Regions from separate parts of the Kitasatospora sp. NPDC093558 genome, predicted to be linked through region 2. Evidence: riboswitches for the same ligand, from Rfam matches in the RefSeq annotation. Region 2 holds a riboswitch; the other holds the start of a gene.
The links. A riboswitch is a leader RNA that binds a small molecule or an ion and turns the genes downstream of it on or off. The one in region 2 is predicted to bind thiamine pyrophosphate.
Positions count from the first base shown of each region.

Region 1: it holds a riboswitch for thiamine pyrophosphate, as region 2 does, so the genes downstream of both, thiO (glycine oxidase ThiO) here and thiC (phosphomethylpyrimidine synthase ThiC) in region 2, are expected to answer to the same signal.

Region 1 covers NZ_JBFBDY010000068.1:10,595-22,767, reverse strand. The annotation lists partial or broken gene thiE (thiamine phosphate synthase) at 1-465, opposite strand, end outside; gene AB0O00_RS10315 (Rv2175c family DNA-binding protein) at 477-842, opposite strand; gene AB0O00_RS10310 (FAD-dependent oxidoreductase) at 927-2,129, opposite strand; TPP riboswitch at 2,215-2,327, shown strand; gene thiO (glycine oxidase ThiO) at 2,322-3,503, shown strand; gene thiS (sulfur carrier protein ThiS) at 3,500-3,709, shown strand; gene AB0O00_RS10295 (thiazole synthase) at 3,713-4,510, shown strand; gene pknB (Stk1 family PASTA domain-containing Ser/Thr kinase) at 4,586-6,418, shown strand; gene AB0O00_RS10285 (sulfite oxidase-like oxidoreductase) at 6,439-7,068, opposite strand; gene bfr (bacterioferritin) at 7,289-7,768, shown strand; gene AB0O00_RS10275 ((2Fe-2S)-binding protein) at 7,782-8,063, opposite strand; gene AB0O00_RS10270 (class II 3-deoxy-7-phosphoheptulonate synthase) at 8,240-9,574, opposite strand; gene AB0O00_RS10265 (anthranilate synthase family protein) at 9,882-11,816, shown strand; gene AB0O00_RS10260 (response regulator transcription factor) at 11,868-12,173, opposite strand, start outside.
Region 2 covers NZ_JBFBDY010000319.1:412-7,241, reverse strand. The annotation lists partial or broken gene AB0O00_RS24985 (ketoacyl-ACP synthase III) at 1-354, opposite strand, end outside; gene AB0O00_RS24980 (SPFH domain-containing protein) at 439-1,881, opposite strand; gene AB0O00_RS24975 (hypothetical protein) at 2,057-2,257, opposite strand; TPP riboswitch at 2,355-2,490, shown strand; gene thiC (phosphomethylpyrimidine synthase ThiC) at 2,485-4,299, shown strand; gene AB0O00_RS24965 (PadR family transcriptional regulator) at 4,379-4,900, opposite strand; gene AB0O00_RS24960 (TMEM175 family protein) at 5,043-5,684, shown strand; gene AB0O00_RS24955 (hypothetical protein) at 5,879-6,830, shown strand, end outside.

The DNA.
Region 1 (12,173 bases), on a different contig from region 2:
GACCAGGCCGAGGCCCGGGGCCGGGCGGCCCGGCTTGGTCGGGGTCGGCCAGACCGGGCCGGTGCAGAAGTAGTCCACGCCCGGCTCGGCGACCGCCGCGTCCACCTCGGACTCGGCGTGGCAGGACCGGCCGATCAGGACGTCCTCGCCGAGGATCGCCCGGGCGGCCGGGACGGGCAGGTCGTCCTGCCCGAGGTGCAGCACGTCCGGCCGGGCCGCGTGGGCGACGTCGGCGCGGTCGTTGACCGAGAGCAGCTTGCCGTGGCGGCGGCAGGCGTCCGCGAAGACCTCCAGGGCCTCCAGCTCCTGCTTGGCCTCCAGGCCCTTGTCCCGGAGCTGGACGATGTCCACGCCGCCGGACAGCGCGGCGTCCAGGAACTCCGCCAGGTCGCCCTGCTCGCGGCGGGCGTCGGTGCACAGGTACAGCCGGGCGTCGGCCAGCCGGGCCCGGAGGCCTGCGGCCACAACGGGGGTGGTCACAGGGCCATCGCCTGGGCGCGGCGCTTGACCTCGGTCGCGCGGTTCTCCCAGAGGGCCTGCACCGGGGTGCCGGGCAGGGACGGGTCCTCGGTGAACATCCACTCGAGGATCTCCGCGTCGCTGAACCCGCTGTCGCGCAGCACGGTCAGCAGGCCGATCAGGTGCTTGACCGGCCCGGTCTCGTCGATGAACGCGGCCGGGACCTGCAGGGACTTGTTCGGGCCGCGGCGGACCGCGAGCAGGTCACCCTTCTTGACCATGTTGCGGACCTCGGTGACCACGACTCCCCAGCGCTCGGAGATGTCGGGCAGGTACAGCCACTCGGGGACCAGGGCGTCAATCTTGGCTTCGATCTCACTCACGGCACCAGACTGCCACCTTTGCGGCCCCGCGCGCACCAAGGGTCCGCGTCAGGGGGCCGTCAGAGGGCCGCCCGGCCAGTGCCGTCAGAGCGCCGCGGCCTTGAGCGCCACCGCCGGGTCCGCGGCCCGGGCCGGGTCCAGCGCGGTGCCGCGCTCGATCAGGCGGCGGCCCTGGGTGAGGTCGCGCGGGCGGTCCACGGCCAGCAGCGCGGTCGGCACGCCGCCGCGCAGCCACAGCACCGCCCAGGTCGCGTCCTGCGGGGAGCCGCGCCAGAGCAGCTCGTCGCCCTCGGCGTGCCGCCCGGCGTACTGCACCATGCGCCCGAACTGCTCCGACCAGAAGTACGGCACCGGGTCGTACGGCACGTCCGCCCCGAGGACGGCCGCCGCCGCGGCCTCGCCGGACTGCAGCGCGTGGTCCCAGTGCTGGACGGCCAGCCGGGCGCCGGAACGGGCCGACGGGTAGCTGACGCAGTCGCCCGCCGCGAAGACGCCCGGCAGGCTCGTGCGCAGCCCCTCGTCCACGACGACGGCGCCGGTCGGGTCCAGCTCGACGCCCGAGCCGGCCAGCCAGTCGGTCGCGGGCCTGGCGCCGATGCCGACGACCACCTCGTCGGCGGGCAGGTGCGAACCGTCCGCGAGCAGCACCGCGCCGGGCTCGACGGCCGCGACGCCGACGCCGCAGCGCAGGTCCACGCCGGCCTCGGCGTACCAGGCGGCCATCGCCGAGCCGACCGCGGCCGGCAGCGCGCCGGGGACGGGCGCCGGGCCCGCCTCGACGACGGTCACCTCGCAGCCCGCCTCCCGCGCGGCGGTGGCCACCTCGGCGCCGATCCAGCCGGCGCCGACCAGCACCAGGCGCAGCCCGGGCCGCAGCAGCGCGCGCAGGGCGAGCGCGTCGTCCAGGGTGTGCAGGAGGTGGGCGCGCTCGGCGCCGGGCAGGGCGCGCGGGGTCGCGCCGGTGGCGATCACCAGCGACTCGTACGGGAGGTCCCCGGCGTCGGTGTGCAGCACGCCGGGGGTGAGGCCGGTGGCGCGGCGGCCGGTGAGCAGCTCGACGCCGAGGTGCGGGAAGTCGATGTCCAGGGTGGTGGCGTCGGTCTTGCCGAGCAGGACGTCCTTGGAGAGCGGCGGCCGGTCGTACGGCGCGTGCGGCTCCTCCCCGACCAGCACGATCCGCCCCTGCCAGCCGCCCCGCCGCAGCCCCAGCGCGCACTGCGCCCCGGCCAGCCCGGCCCCGACGACGACCACCCGATCCGTTCCGCTCAGCTCTGCCACGCCCGTCACTGTACTCAGCCGCACCGGGCGCCCCAGGGGCCTGTCCACCCCTCGTACGGGCCTTCGGCCGGGCGGACCCCCGGAGTTAAGGTGGGGACACCATCACGGGAGCCCGGCGCACCGGGCTGAGAGGCGGGCTGGCACGGCCTGCGACCGTCCGAACCTGATCCGGGTCATACCGGCGAAGGGAGAAGAGCAGCTTTGACACGCTTGGCACCGGGCGCCCACGCCGACGTGCTGGTGATCGGCGGGGGCATCATCGGCCTCGCCGTCGCCTGGCGGGCGGCGCAGCGCGGTCTGAAGAACGTCGTCGTGGTCGACCCCTCCCCCGGTCACGGAGCCGCCGGGGTCGCGGCCGGGATGCTCGCCCCCGTCACCGAGCTGCAGTACGGCGAGGAGCCGCTGCTGCGCCTCGGAATGGCCTCGAACGAGCGGTACGCGGCCTTCGCCGCCGAGCTCACCGAGGCGAGCGGCGAGGACACCGGCTACCGGCGGTGCGGCACGCTCGCCGTCGCCCTGGACTCCGACGACCGCGCCGAACTGCGCGAACTGCACGCCTTCCACGAGCGCCTCGGCCTCGACTCGACCTGGCTGACCGGCCGGGAGGCCCGCAAGCTGGAGCCGATGCTCGCCCCCGGCGTGCGCGGCGGCCTGCACGTGGCCGACGACCACCAGGTGGACCCCCGCCGGCTGCTGAAGGCCCTGGTCTTCGCCTGCGAGCGGGCGAGGGTCCTGATCCACCGCACCGAGGCCGCCGAGCTGCTGGTCCAGGACGGCCGCGCGATCGGCGCCCGGCTCGGCACCCGCGAGACCCTCACCGCCGACCAGGTCGTCCTCGCCGCAGGACCGCACAGCCACCGGCTGCCCGGCCTGCCCGAGGGCGTGCTGCCGGCGATCCGTCCGGTGAAGGGACAGATCCTGCGGCTGCGGGTCCCCGACGCGTACCGGCCGTTCCTGAACCGCAACGTCCGCGCGGTCGTGCGCGGGCAGCACCTGTACCTCGTGCCGCGCGAGAACGGCGAGCTGGTGATCGGCGCGACCACCGAGGAACAGGGCTACGACACCACCGTCACGGCCGGCGGGGTGTACGAACTCCTGCGCGACGCACACGAGTTGGTCCCCGGCGTCACCGAACTCCCGCTGGTGGAGACCTCGGCCGGGCTGCGCCCGGGCTCGCCGGACAACGCGCCGCTGCTCGGTCCGACCGACCTGCCCGGCCTGGTCGCCGCGACCGGCCACTACCGCAACGGCGTGCTGCTCACCCCGGTGACCGCGGACCTCGTCGCCGAGTACCTGGCGACCGGCGAAGTCCCCGAGCTCGCAAGGCCGTTCGCGCCCTCCCGGTTCTCCCCCGCCCGCTCCACCACGAAGGCCGTCGCATGACCGACATCGCACTGACCGTCAACGGCGAGCCCCGCGAGGTGCCCGCCGCGACCACCCTCGCCGAGGTGGTCACCACCCTCAGCAAGGCCAACACCGGCGTCGCCGCCGCGCTCAACGAGGCCGTGGTGCCGCGCAGTTCGTGGTCCGAGACGCTGCTGTCGGCGGGCGACCGGATCGAGATCCTCACCGCCGTGCAGGGAGGCTGAACCATGGCCGACGACCTCTTCACCATCGCGGGGACGACCTTCGCCTCCCGGCTCATCATGGGCACCGGCGGCGCCCCGAGCCTGGAGGTCCTGGAGCAGGCCCTCCAGGTCTCCGGCACCGAGCTGACCACCGTCGCGATGCGCCGGGTCGACGCCGGCACCCAGGGCTCCGTCCTGGACGTGCTGACCCGCAACGGCATCCGCGTGCTGCCCAACACGGCCGGCTGCTTCACCGCCGGCGAGGCCGTGCTGACCGCCCGGCTGGCCCGCGAGGCGCTCGGCACCGACTGGGTGAAGCTGGAGGTCATCGCCGACGAGCGGACCCTCCTGCCGGACCCGATCGAGCTGCTGGACGCCGCCGAGACCCTCGTCGACGACGGCTTCACAGTGCTCCCGTACACCAACGACGACCCGGTGCTGGCCCGCAAGCTGGAGGACGTCGGCTGCGCGGCGATCATGCCGCTCGGCTCGCCGATCGGCTCGGGCCTCGGCATCCGCAACCCGCACAACTTCCAGCTGATCGTGGAGGGCGCCAACGTCCCGGTCATCCTGGACGCGGGCGCCGGCACCGCCTCCGACGTCGCCCTCGCGATGGAGCTCGGCTGCTCCGCCGTGATGCTCGCCTCCGCGGTGACCCGCGCCCAGGACCCGGTCCTGATGGCCGAGGCCATGCGGCACGCCACCGAGGCCGGCCGCCTCGCCCACCGGGCCGGCCGGATCCCGCGCCGCTTCCACGCGGAGGCCTCCTCCGCGATGGCCGGCCGCGCCGACCTCGACACCCGCGAGCGGCCCGCGTTCTGACGTCCGTGTCACAAGCCGGTCCCGGAGGCGATGTCCGCCGGGACCGGCTTCCACCCGCCCCTCTACACTCCTCGGGTGGACAAGGCATGGCGCGACCCCCTGATCGGTACCCTGCTCGACGGCCGGTACCGGGTCGAGCAGCGCATCGCGACCGGCGGCATGTCCACGGTCTACAAGGGCACCGACACCCGCCTCGACCGCGTGCTCGCCCTCAAGGTGATGCACCCCGACCTCGCCGGGGACGAGGGCTTCACCGCCCGCTTCATCCGTGAGGCCAAGGCCGTCGCCCGCCTCACCCACGCCAACGTGGTCAACGTCTTCGACCAGGGCGCCGACGACGGCCACGTCTTCCTCGCCATGGAGTACGTGCCCGGCGGCACCCTGCGCGACCTGCTGCGCGACCGCGGCGCGCTGTCGATCCGGGCCGCCCTGGACATCATGGAGCCGGTGCTCGCCGCGCTCGGCGCCGCCCACCGGGCCGGCCTGGTGCACCGCGACGTCAAGCCGGAGAACGTGCTGATCACCGACGGCGGCCTGGTCAAGGTCGCCGACTTCGGCCTGGTCCGGGTCCTCAACACCGCCGACGGCGCCCCCACGTCGACGTCCACCGCGACCGGCGGCACCGTCATGGGCACCGTCTCCTACCTCGCGCCCGAGCAGATCCTCCCGGACGCCCCCACCGACCAGCGCGTCGACGTCTACGCGGCCGGCATCCTGCTGTACGAGATGCTCACCGGCACGCGCCCGCACACCGGTGACAACCCCGTCCAGGTCATGTACAAGCACCTGCACGAGGACGTCCCGGCGCCCTCGCGGACCGTCCCGACCGTCCCCCCGGCGCTCGACGCGATCGTGCTCGGCGCCTGCGCCAGGACCCCGGACTCCCGCCCGTACGACGCGGTCGAGCTGCTGGCCACCCTCCAGCGGGTCCGCCGCGAGCTCGGCCCGGCCGAGCTGGACGCCGAGCCGCCGACCTCCACCCGGCCCAGCCCGCGCTACCCGACCAGCGAGCCGACCTCGGTGATCCAGCGCCGCCCGGAGGCCGGCCGGCCGCCGCTGCCCCTGTCGCTTCCCGAGCCCCTCCCCCAGCCGGTCGGGCCGCCCGCGGCCGAGCACACCAGCGTCCTCGACGTCCCGCCGGACCTGATGGACCAGCTGCTCGCCGAGCCCCGCCCGTACGACGAACCGACCCCGGTCCGCCCGCACCGCCCGGGCCGGCTGCGCCGGATCCCCCGCAAGCCGGTGATCTGGGCCTCCGCGCTGACCGCCCTGGTGGTGCTGGTCGGCGGCGTGACGTACGGCCTGTCCGAGGCGCTGTACGGGCCGGTGCCCGGGGTGCTCGGCAAGGACCGCGCCGAGGCGCAGCGGATCCTGGACGACGAGGGCATGCACGCGAAGTTCGTCGACGTGTACAGCGAGACCGTGCCGTCCGGCCAGGTGATCTCCACCGACCCGGGGGTCGGCGCCCGGTCGCGCAAGAGCGACACCGTGACGGTCACCGTCTCCAAGGGGCCGCACCGGATCGCCGTGCCGGACGTGACCGGCAAGCCGGCCGACCAGGCCGCGTCCGCGCTGACCGGCGTGCAGCTCGCCAAGGGCTCGGTGACCGAGACGTACAACGACGCGGTGCCGCAGGGCTCGGTGATCAGCAGCTCGCCGGCCGCCGGCCAGCAGGTGGCGGAGAACACCCCGGTCTCGCTGGTGGTCAGCAAGGGCATGGTGCCGGTGCCGGACGTCACCGGGATGACGAAGGACGCGGCCGAGAAGGCGCTCACGGCGGCCGGGTTCACGATGCAGACCACCGGGGTCAACCTGTTCGGCAGCGGCAAGGCGAGCAGCCAGTTCCCGGCGGCCGGCGAGCGGCGCCCGCAGCACACCGCAGTGACGGTCAACTTCCCCTTCATCTGAGGGAGTTGGGGGGACAGGCCCTAGCGGAGCGGGCCCTCGCCCGGTTCCTCCTGGTAGGAGTAGCGCTGCTCGCGCCACGGGTCGGCGAGGTTGTGGTAGCCGCGCTCCTCCCAGAAGCCGCGCCGGTCCGCCCGCATGTACTCGACCGCGCGGACCCACTTCGGGCCCTTCCAGGCGTACAGCTGCGGGACGACGAGCCGGACGGGGAAGCCGTGTTCGGCGGTCAGCGGCTCGCCGTTGCGGTGGGTGGCGAAGAGCGTGCGCGGGTCGGCGAAGTCGGCCAGCCGCAGGTTGGCGCTGTAGCCGTACTCGGCCCAGACCATGACGTGGGTGACGCCCGGCGCCGGGGGCACGAGGTCGAGGACGAGGGAGGCCGGGACGCCCGTCCACTCGTTGCCGAGCATCGAGAACTTGGTGACGCAGTGCAGGTCCGCGCGGACGGTGGTGCGCGGCAGGGCGGTGAAGGCCTCGAAGTCCCAGCTGTGCTTCTCCGCCGAGGCGGTCGCGCCGAACACCTGGAGGTCCCAGGTCAGCGGCTTGAAGCGGGGCACCGGCCCGTAGTGCAGGGCGGGCCAGCCACGCTGGACGCGCTGCCCCGGGGGGAGCCTCGGGTCAGACGGCGGAAGCTGTTCTTGTTCGGACTGACCCATGGCTCCATGGTGACAGACGGCGTCCGGGCCGCGGCGCGCGCCCCTTTCGGTGCCCCGCGCGCCCCGCCCGTACGGGCCAACGGTCGGCAGACGATCCCCCAAATCGGATATTCCGACACATGTCCTAGTGAGTGTGAACTTACTGGAAGTTCGTCCCATTTCGGTGCCAGGATGCGCAGCGCAGCACTCACAGCACGCCCCAGCGCAGGGAGGCACCGTCATGCAGGGCGATCCAGAGGTCATCGAGTTCCTCAACGAGCAGCTCACCGCCGAGCTGACCGCGATCAACCAGTACTTCCTGCACGCCAAGATGCAGGAGAACTTCGGCTGGACGAAGCTCGCCAAGTACACCCGGCACGAGTCGTTCGACGAGATGAAGCACGCCGAGGTGCTCACCGACCGGATCCTCTTCCTGGAGGGCCTGCCGAACTACCAGCGGCTGTTCCACGTCCGGATCGGACAGACGGTCAAGGAGATGTTCGAGGCGGACCGCCAGATCGAGGTCGAGGCGATCGACCGGCTCAAGCGCGGGATCGTGGTGATGCGCGCCAAGAACGACGTCACCTCGGCGAACATCTTCGAGGACATCCTGGCGGACGAGGAGCACCACATCGACTACCTCGACACCCAGCTGGAGCTCCTGGAGAAGCTCGGCGAGGCGCTCTACATCGCCCAGCTGATCGAGCAGCCGGAGTCCTGAGCCGCCGCGGCGCTCAGGCCGCGCGCAGCGGGAGGACGGGCGCCGGGGCCGGCGCGACGGGGGCCGGGGCGGCGGGGGCCTCGGGGTCCGCGAGGCCGAGCCTGGCGGCCAGCCGGGCGGTCGGGCAGGGCCGGGCGCCGTGCTCGCCGAGCAGCGCCTGTATCCGGCGCACGCACGAGCCGCAGTCGGTGCCGGCCTTGCAGCCCTTGGCGATCTGCCGCGGGGTGTTGGCACCCTCGTCGATCGCCCGCTTCACCTGGTCCTCGGTGACCGCATGGCACATGCACACGTACATCGCGGTCTCTCCCTGGGGTGAAGCGCAGCGGCCCTCGGCTGCAGTGGATCTTGACTAAGGCTTGCCTTAGTTCACTAAGCCTCACCTTACCCGGCGTTCCGGGTACGAAAAAGCCCCTCCGGCCTCGGGAATCCCGAAACCGGAGGGGCCTTCGTCACATCCGGAAACACCCGGGGTTACTGGCCGCGGTACATCTCCGCCACCAGGAACGCCAGGTCGAGCGACTGGCTGCGGTTGAGGCGCGGGTCGCAGGCCGTCTCGTAGCGCTGGTGCAGGTCGTCGACCAGCACCTCGTCGCCACCGCCGACGCACTCGGTCACGTCGTCGCCGGTCAGCTCCACGTGGATGCCGCCCGGGTGGGTGCCGAGCGCGCGGTGCACCTCGAAGAAGCCCTTGACCTCGTCGAGCACGTCGTCGAAGCGGCGGGTCTTGTGGCCGCTGGAGGCCTCGAAGGTGTTGCCGTGCATCGGGTCGCAGATCCACACCGGCTGGGCGCCGGACGCGGTGACCTTCTCCACCAGGGCGGGCAGGTGGTCGCGGATCTTGCCCGCGCCCATCCGGGTGATGAAGGTGAGGCGGCCGGGCTCGCGCTCCGGGTCCAGCTTCTCGATCAGGGTGAGCGCGTCCTCCACCGAGGTGGTCGGGCCGAGCTTGACGCCGATCGGGTTGCGGATCTTCGAGGCGAACTCGATGTGCGCGTGGTCCAGCTGCCGGGTGCGCTCGCCGATCCACACCATGTGGCCGGAGACGTCGTACAGCTCGCCGGTGCGCGAGTCCACGCGGGTCAGCGCGGTCTCGTAGTCGAGGACCAGCGCCTCGTGCGAGGAGTAGAACTCGACGGTCTTGAACTCCTCCGGCGCGACGCCGCAGGCGTTCATGAACGCCAGGGCGTTGTCGATCTCCCGGGCGAGCTGCTCGTAGCGCTGGCCGGCCGGCGAGTTGCGCACGAAGTCCTGGTTCCAGGCGTGCACCTGGCGCAGGTCGGCGTAACCACCGGTGGTGAAGGCGCGCACCAGGTTCAGCGTCGCGGCGGACGCGTTGTACATCCGCTTCAGGCGCTCCGGGTCCGGGATGCGGGACTCGGGGGTGAACTCGAAGCCGTTCACCGAGTCGCCGCGGTACACCGGCAGCGTCACGCCGTCCCGGGTCTCGGTCGACTTCGAGCGCGGCTTGGAGTACTGGCCGGCGATCCGGCCCACCTTCACGACCGGCACGGAGGCCGCGTACGTCAGCACGGCGGCCATCTGGAGCAGCGTCTTCAGCTTGTTCCGGATGTGCTCGGCCGACACGCCGTCGAAGGCCTCGGCGCAGTCGCCGCCCTGGAGGAGGAACGCCTCCCCACGTGCCACGGCAGCGAGCCGGGCGCGCAGCTGGTCGCACTCGCCGGCGAAGACGAGGGGCGGATAGGAGGCGAGCTCCGCAAGGGTCTTGCGCAGAGCCTCTTGGTCCGGCCATTCAGGCTGCTGCGCCGCGGGCAGGGTCTGCCAGGTGTGGAGATTCGTCACGGTCACACGGCCAAGGCTACGGGGTGAGGCGAGCGATTCGTGACCATTGCCCGATGGGTGAGACACATCCCGGACAAAGAAGTGACCGGCCTCACCCGGTCCGCCCAATCCGCTACGCTCGACCCATGCACGCGCCCCACACCCAGTCCTGGTGGTGGGCCTCCCCCTCGGGTGGCCCACCGATCGCGCGTTCCTAGACGACACGACGGCCGCCCCTCGGGGCGGCCGTCGGCGTCTGAGCAGCCGGCCCTCCGGGAAGCGGAACACCCCAGCACCGCGCCCCGCACGTCCTCCCGGAAGGAAGCCGCACCCCGTGACCACCACCGCCGACCTGCTCGCCCGCCTCACCGGCCCCGACGCCCCCGCCTTCGCCCTGCTGCACCGCCGCACCCCCCGGCTCGCCCCGGACACCGTCGAGGTGCTGCTGGGCACCGTCGGCACCCACGAGCGCCTCGCCGACCTGCCGGTCCGCACCGGCGTGCCGGCCGGCGGCCCGGTCCACGACCTGCTCGCGCTCGTCCCGTACCGGCAGATCCGCGAGCGCGGCTTCGAGGCGCACGACGACGGCACCCCGCTCCAGGCCCTCGCGGTGACCGAGCAGTACGCCCTTCCGCTGGCCGAATTCGCCGCCGCACTACCGCAGTTGCCGGTCTCCCTGACGGACGGCTCGTTCGACGTGGACGACGCCGCGTACGCCGACATCGTGCGCCGGGTGATCCGGGACGAGATCGGCAACGGCGAGGGCGCCAACTTCGTGATCCGGCGCGACTTCAGCGCCACTCTGGACGACTTCTCGCCGGAACTGGCGCTCACCCTGTTCCGCCGCCTGCTCGACCAGGAGCGCGGCGCCTACTGGACGTACCTCGTCCACACCGGGGACCGCGTGCTCGTCGGCGCCTCCCCCGAGGTGCACGTCCGGCAGAGCGGCGGCACCGTCGTGATGAACCCGATCTCCGGCACCTACCGCTATCCGGCGGGCGGCTCGGACATCGACTCGCTCCTCCGCTTCCTGCACGATCCGAAGGAACTGGAAGAGCTCACGATGGTCGTCGACGAAGAGCTCAAGATGATGTGCACCGTCGGCGACCTCGGCGGCCAGGTGCTCGGCCCCCGGCTCAAGGAGATGGCCCACCTCGCCCACACCGAGTACGAACTGCGCGGCCGCACCTCGCTGGACGTCCGGGACGTGCTCCGCGAGACCATGTTCGCCGCGACCGTCACCGGCAGCCCGGTCCAGAACGCCACCCGCGTCATCCGGCGCTACGAGCCCGCCGGGCGCGGCTACTACTCCGGCGCGCTCGCCCTCATCGGCCGCTCCGCCAGCGGCGGCCAGCTGCTCGACTCCCCGATCTGCATCCGCACCGCCGACATCGACCCGGCCACCGGGCGCCTCGTCGTCCGGGTCGGCGCGACCCTCGTCCGCCACTCCGACCCGGAGTCCGAGGTCGCCGAGACGCACGCCAAGGCCGCCGGGGTGCTCACCGCGATCGGCGCCCGGCCGGTGCCCGCCCGGCTGCCCAACCCGGGCGGGCCGCGGCTCGCCGACGACCACCGCGTCCAAGCCGCGCTCGATGCCCGGCGCGGCGGCCTCGCGCCGTTCTGGCTGCGGATGCAGGCCCCGGCCGAGGTCACCGAGCCCGAGCCGGCCCTGGTCGTCGACGGCGAGGACACCTTCACGGCGATGCTCGCCCACCTGCTCACCTCGCTCGGCCACCGGGTCTCCGTCGTCCGCTACGACGAACCCGGGCTGCGTGCCCGGATCGCCGCCCACCGCGGCCCGCTGGTGCTCGGCCCCGGCCCCGGCGACCCGCGGCTCGCCGACGACCCCAAGATGGCCGTGCTCCGGCCGGTCGTCGCCGACGCGCTGGCCGCCGTCCGCTCCGGCGCGAGGACGGCGCCGCTGCTCGCGGTCTGCCTCAGCCACCAGCTGCTGGCCGGCGAACTCGGGCTCGGGCTGGCGCGCAAGGCCGTCCCGTACCAGGGCGCGCAGGAGACCGTCGACCTGTTCGGGACGAAGCGGACGGTCGGCTTCTACAACACGTTCACCGCGCGCTGCACGGACGCCGACGCGGCCCGGCTCGCGGCCGAGGGCGTCGAGGTCGCCCGCGACGCGGCCACCGGCGACGTGCACGCGCTCCGCGGGCCCGGCTTCGCCGGCCTCCAGTTCCACCCGGAGTCGGTGCTGACCCGCGAGGGCGTCGACATCGTGGCCGGCCTGCTGCGCCAGCAGGCGACCGCACAGCGCTGAGGAAAGAAGTGGTGGGATCCGCGCGGAACGCCGCCCGGATCCCACCCGCCCTCAGATCTCGTCGTCCAGCCCCTGCTCGATCGCGTAGCGCACGAGTTCCACCCGGTTGTGCAGCTGCAGCTTGCCCAGGGTGTTCTGCACGTGGTTCTGCACCGTCCGGTGCGACAGCACCAGGCGCTCGGCGATCTGGCGGTACGACAGGCCCTTCGCCACCAGCCGCAGCACCTCCGTCTCCCGGACGGTCAGCTGCGGCGCCGCCGGGGCCGAGGCCGGGGCCGGTTCGGCGGCCAGGCGGCGGAACTCGCCGAGCACCAGACCGGCCAGGCCCGGCGTGAAGACCGCGTCGCCGACGGCCGT
Region 2 (6,830 bases):
GTCCAGGGCGTGGGCCCGGGTGCCGAGTTCGGCCTGCACGAGGTGGGCGGTCGCGGGCTCGCAGACGTCCCGGGTGGCGGAGGCGAAGAGCAGCAGGTCGACGTCCTGCGGGCCGATGCCGCGGGCGGCGAGGGCGCGCCGGGCGGCGCCGATCGCGAGGGTCGAGGCGTACTCGCCGTCGGCCGCGAAGTGCCGGGTGCGGATCCCGGTGGCCTTCTCGAACATCCGCTCCGGGAGCTTCAGTCGGGACCCGGCCGTGACCTCGTCCTGGAGTTCCTGTGAGGTGAGCCGGCGGGCCGGCAGCCGGGAGCCGACGGCGGTGATGCCGATCCGCGTGTGTGCTGGTGGGCGCATGCCCCCATGCTCCGGCGGACGTGGCCGTGCCCACCTGAGTACGGGTACTCAGGTGGGCACGGGGGGCTACCCAATCGTCGGAACTCAGTCCTCGATGCGCACCTGCTGCACCACCGGCGCCTTGGCGTCGGCGGGCGCGTCGGCCGGGGCCTCCTTCATGGTGCTCAGCAGCTGACGGGCGAGGCCGAGGCCGGTGCCGCCCATGGTGAGCGCCTTGGCGAACATCTCGCCCATGCCGTCGGCGCCGTTGAGCAGCACCATGTGCTCGACGTTCCCGAAGGACTCGGAGGCGGCCCGGACGATCTCCGGCCACTTCTCCGCCAACTCCTGCGCCACGACGGCGTCCTGGTTCTCGGCGAGGGCCGCGGCGCGGGCCCGGATGCCCTCGGCGTTGGCCAGCCCGAGCGCCCGGGCCGCCTCGGCGTCCGCCAGACCGCGGGCCTCGATGGCCGCGGCCTCGGCCTGACCGGTGGCCCTGGTCGCCTCGGCGGCGGCCAGGCCGCGCACCTTGGTGGCCTCCGCCTCGGCCGCCGCGGCGATCTTTACCTGGCTGGCGTCGGCCGCCGCCCGCAGCTCGGTCTCCCGGGCGTGCGCCTGGGCCGAGGAGATCCGGGCGTCGCGGTCGGCGTCGGCCTTGGTGCGGGTCTCGTACGCCTTGGCGTCGGCCGGCTTGCGGACGTCGATCTGGAGCTGCTGCTCCTTGCGCTGGGCCTCCAGCTCGGCGACCTTCGTCTCCTGGACGACGACCTCCTGGCGGGCGGCCGCCTCGGCGAGCGGGCCGGCCTGCCGGGCGCGGGCGCTCGCGGTGTCCATCTCGGCCTGGTAGGCGGCCTGCTGGATCTCGCTGTTGCGGGTCGCCTCGGCCTTGCGGGCGAAGGCCTCCTGCTCGGCCTCGGTGGCCACGCGGTCGGCGGCGGCGGCCGCGATGCGGGCGTCGCGCTGGACGGCCGCGGCGTGCGGGGCGGCGAGGTTGCGGATGTACCCGGTCGGGTCGAGGATCTCCTGGATCTGCAGCGAGTCGATGATCAGACCGAGCTTCTCCATCTCGGTGCCCGAGGCGGCCCGGGTCTCGCCGGTCAGGCGCTCGCGGTCGCGGATCATGTCCTCGACCGTCAGCCCGCCGACGATGGAGCGCAGGTGACCGGCGAACACGTTGTGCACGCGCTGGCCCATCATCTTCTGCTGGTCCAGGAAACGGCGGGCGGCGTTGGCGATCGACACCGCGTCGTCGCCCACCTTGAAGATCACGACGCCCTTGACGTGCACCGGAATGCCCTGGGACGTCACGCACTCGACGTCCAGCTCGGCCTCGTTGAGGTCGAGCGACAGGCGGCGCACCGCCTGCATGCCCGGGACGACGAAGGTGCCCCGCCCGGTGACGATCCGGAATCCCAGGCCGTCCCCGTGCTTCGACCCGGAGATGATCAGTGCCTCGTTCGGCTCGGCGACCCGCCACATGAGCCTGAACAGGACGATCACAACGATGATGGAGGCCACCACGGCCCCCGCGACGACGCCGACAACCATCGGCCGACTCCCCCTTCGAGGCACACCGCTTCCGTGGCTGCGCGTGGTTGTGCAGGAGTGCGCGGACGCGGTGGCAGCGGAGATTCTGCGCCTGTTCGTGCGTGTGCGCCAGTAGGTGACGTCGTGACTTCGTCCCGGTCCTGTCACAGGCCCCGTGACGAGGGGAAACCGGTCGTCAGACCGGCGACACGAACACCGTTCGCGGCGCCTGGTACTCGACCACGATCACCTGCGTGCCCGTCGGCAGCGGATCCCCCGGCACCGCCAGGTACGCCAGGAACGCCTCCGTCCCCTGCCGCTCGGGCACGTGCACCAGCACCTCCCCGACCAGTCCCGCGCCGACCTTCCCCGTGACCCGCCCCGTCAGTCCGATCATGGGGTCCAGTCTGCGCCCGCCGTCCGTCCACCGGAAGCCATCTGGACCTGCGGCGATCCGCTCGCTACGGTGTTGGGCGTCATGCGCAGGCAACACCGCCTGCGGACGCGGGAGCTCGGAGCACCGGGCTGAGAGGGCGCTGAACGGTCCGTCGACGGACGGCCGGGACGCTGCGCCGACCGCAGGAACCTGGACCGGGTAATGCCGGCGTAGGGAGTGAAGGTCAGATGACCACGTTCGACGCACAGCCGCAGTCTGCCCAGAGCGCCCCGAGCAGCGAGCGCACCGGCTACCCGACCCCGGCCTGGCGCAAGGCCCACCGCGAGGGATCCCGCCCCGACCTGCGGGTCCCGTACCGCGAGGTGGTGCTCACCAACGGCAGGACCGTCCCGCTGTACGACACCTCCGGCCCGTACACCGACCCCGCCTACGAGCCCGACGTGCGCCGCGGCCTGCCCGCCCTGCGCGACGCGTGGATCCGCCAGCGCGGCGACGTCGAGGAGTACGACGGCCGCGAGGCCCGCCCCGAGGACGACGGGATCAAGCACACCTCGCCGCGCGGCGGGAACCTGCGCAACCTCGACGCCGTCTTCCCCGGCCGCCCCCGCCGCCCGCTGCGCGGCCGCGGCGGCGCCGCCGTGACCCAGCTCGCCTACGCGAAGCGCGGGATCGTCACGCCGGAGATGGAGTTCGTGGCCCTGCGCGAGGGCCTGGAGCCCGAGTTCGTGCGCGACGAGGTGGCCCGCGGCCGCGCCGTCATCCCGCTGAACGTGAACCACCCCGAGGTGGAGCCGGCGATCATCGGCACCAACTTCCTGGTGAAGATCAACGCCAACATCGGCAACTCCGCCGTCACCTCCTCGATCGAGGAGGAGGTGGAGAAGATGACGTGGGCCACCCGCTGGGGCGCCGACACCGTCATGGACCTCTCCACCGGCCGCAACATCCACACCACCCGCGAGTGGATCCTGCGCAACTCCCCCGTGCCGATCGGCACCGTGCCGCTCTACCAGGCGCTGGAGAAGGTCGACGGCCGGGCCGAGGAGCTCAGCTGGGAGGTCTACCGGGACACCATCATCGAGCAGTGCGAGCAGGGCGTCGACTACATGACCGTCCACGCCGGCGTGCTGCTGCGGTACGTCCCGCTGACCGCCCGCCGCAAGACCGGCATCGTCTCGCGCGGCGGCTCGATCATGGCCGCCTGGTGCCTCGCGCACCACAAGGAGAACTTCCTCTACACGAACTTCGAGGAGCTCTGCGACATCCTCGCCGCCTACGACGTCACCTTCTCGCTCGGTGACGGCCTGCGGCCCGGCTCCATCGCCGACGCCAACGACGAGGCGCAGTTCGCCGAGCTGCAGACCCTCGGCGAGCTCGGCCGGATCGCCCGCGAGCGCGACGTCCAGGTGATGATCGAGGGCCCGGGCCACGTCCCGATGCACAAGATCAAGGAGAACATGGATCTCCAGAAGGAGATCTGCGACGAGGCGCCGTTCTACACCCTCGGCCCCCTCACCACCGACGTCGCCCCCGGCTACGACCACATCACCTCCGGCATCGGCGCCGCGATGATCGCCTGGTGGGGCACCGCGATGCTCTGCTACGTGACGCCCAAGGAGCACCTGGGCCTGCCCAACCGGGACGACGTCAAGACCGGCGTGATCACCTACAAGATCGCCGCCCACGCCGCCGACCTCGCCAAGGGCCACCCCGGCGCCCAGGTCTGGGACGACGCCCTGTCCGACGCCCGCTTCGAGTTCCGCTGGGAGGACCAGTTCAACCTGGCCCTCGACCCGGAGACCGCGCGCGACTTCCACGACGAGACCCTCCCCGCCGAGCCGGCCAAGACCGCGCACTTCTGCTCCATGTGCGGCCCGAAGTTCTGCTCGATGAAGATCTCGCAGAAGATCCGCGACGAGCACGGCGACGGCTCCACCGCCGTGGACACCCAGTTCGACGCCGAGGCCGTGGCCGGCATGCAGGCCATGTCCGAGGAGTTCAAGGCCCACGGCAACAAGGTGTACCTGCCGCTGGCCGACTGACGCGCCACACGAAAGAGCCGCCCCGAGAGTTTCGACTCTCGGGGCGGCTCTTCGTCGTTGGATCGGCAAAAGCATCCGCCTACAGGTGCTCGGTCAGCTGCTCGGCCGCCCACTCCGCCCAGTCCCCGGAGGACTGGGAGGCGCGGATCCCGAACTCCAGCGCCAGCCACTCGCAGACCTGGACGGGATCACCGCGCCACTCCGCGCCGTCACGGAGGCTTTCGAGGAAGGCGTGGCGCGCCTTGTTGCGGCGGGCGAATTCCTGGAGGTAGGCGGCGCCCTCCTCGCGCTGCAGCGTCCACAGGAAGAAGACGCGCAGCAGTGCGGGGCTGCGGTAGGCGGCCTCGGAGCCGGGCCCGATCAGCCAGTCCCGCAGTTCGGCGCTCCCCGCATCGGTGATGCCGTACTCGCGGCGGTTGCGGGCGCCGGTGCCGGTGACCTCGATCAACCCGGTCTCGCTGAGTCTGGCGAGCTCGCCGTAGACCTGGCTCTGCTTCGCCGGCCAGACGAAGGCGAGCGAGGTCTCGAAGCGCTTCATGAGGTCGTATCCGCTACTGGGGTTCTCGGCCAGCAGGCCCAGGATCGCGTGGCGCAGGCTCATATCCGAACCCTACTACCGGGCTGACATGTCAGGACTGGACAGAACGAACCTGACCCGTCATCCTTTGACCGTCCAACATTGGAATGTGACTTCGGAGGGGTACGGCGGGATGGCCGAGATGGCTGCGCGACGCACAGGCAGGATGCACGGAGAGTCCGACGAGGCCGAGCCGGTCGGCCCGGAACGGTTGATCTACTTCTCGGACGCGGTGATCGCCATCGCCATCACGCTGCTGGCGCTGGAGCTACCGGTCCCGCACGGAGAGGCGCACGGCAACGACGGTGTTCTGCACTTCCTGCGCGAGCACCTGACGGAGTACGTGGCGTTCCTGATCAGCTTCTCGGCCGTCGCCATGCACTGGCTGCTCCACCAGCGTCTGTTCCGTTACGCGAAGGGGCTGACGGGTGGCGCGATCCACTGGAACCTGGCGTGGCTGCTCATGATCGTCACCATGCCGTTCACGACCAAGCTGCTGACCAGTGAGGCCGACGCGTTCCAGATCCAGTTCACCGCCTACGCGGCCGGCCAGGCCCTCGCGGGTCTGTTCCTCTGGCGGGCGTTCTCCGCACTGCGAAGCGGCGGGCTGCTGAAGGATCACACCCCGCCCTCGGTGATCGCCAACACCCTGTCCTGGAACGCCGCGGTGGTCGTGACGTTCGCGGCGTCGATACCCGTCGCGCTGGTCACTCACGCGGCCTCGCTGTGCTGGGGCCTGGTCCCGGCGGTCCGGTTCGCCCTGCGCTCCGTCCGGGGTCGTCGAGACGCAGGAATGTCTACCGACTGACCGCAGCCCCCCCCTCGAAGCGGGCCGCGCTCCTCGGGGAGGAGCGCGGGCCGCATTGCTTTGTCGACGTTTTGCCGCCGGAATTGTGATCGGCTATTCTCCGCCCGAAGCGGTGGGGGGTATCACCGCGTCGCCGCGGGATATAGCGGCAATTTCGGACTTTTGAGGTTGAGTTGAGACTTCGGCACGCAATCGTGGCGGCCTCGCTGATCGCGACCCCCTTTGCACTGTCCCTTCCCGCCCAGGCCGCCGGCCCGGACAAGGACCACTCCGTCCAGGTCGACGGCTTCACCTCGGTGGAGGCCGGCGGCGGCTGGACCGAGGGCACCGTGACGGTGAAGAACGACGCGGACGCGGTGTACAACACCCAGCACCTCGTCCTGTACTTCGGCCAGCAGTACCTCGGCCTGGACCAGGTCGCGGTGGAGTACGCCGACGGCGCCTCGGGCGCCTGGCAGCCGGCGAAGCTCGTCGCGCAGGAGCTCGGCGGCCAGTTCAAGGGGTACGAGGGCGTCTCCACCGACCTGACCGGCGCGGCCGTCGAGGTGCAGCCGCACGCCACCCACGTGTTCAAGCTGCGGGCGAAGCTGGTGCAGTCGAAGCACGAGGGCCCGACCTTCGGTTTCGCGATCCAGGCCTTCCTGAGCCCCGGCCTGGACAAGACCGGCCAGGCCGGTAACTGGACGGCGCTCGCGCCGGTGAAGAACGTCCCGGTCTCCGGGCTCACCACGGCCGTCACCGGTCTGCCGAAGGCCGTTCCGGCGGACGGCAAGCCGCACGCGTTCCAGGTCTCGATCAAGACCGCCAACGGCTTCGACTGGCACCTCACCAACGGCAGCTTCTTCCTGTGGGCCGGCCAGAAGTACGGGAAGATGGAGGGCCCGGCCGCGTGTGACGCCGAGGTGGACGTCCAGAACCCGGCCGACGGCAGCTGGCACAAGGTCGGCCTGAAGGCCGCCGGCTACGACGGGAACGACGTCGACCTGGTCAAGTGGGCCACCGGTCCGGTCGACAACCGGGTGCTCAACGCCCGGATCACGCTCGGCAAGAACTTCAAGTCCACCACGGACGACACCGAGCTCGACTTCGGCTACTACCCGGGCGCGGGCGGCCCCGACCTGTTCTGGACCACCCAGAAGTTCACGT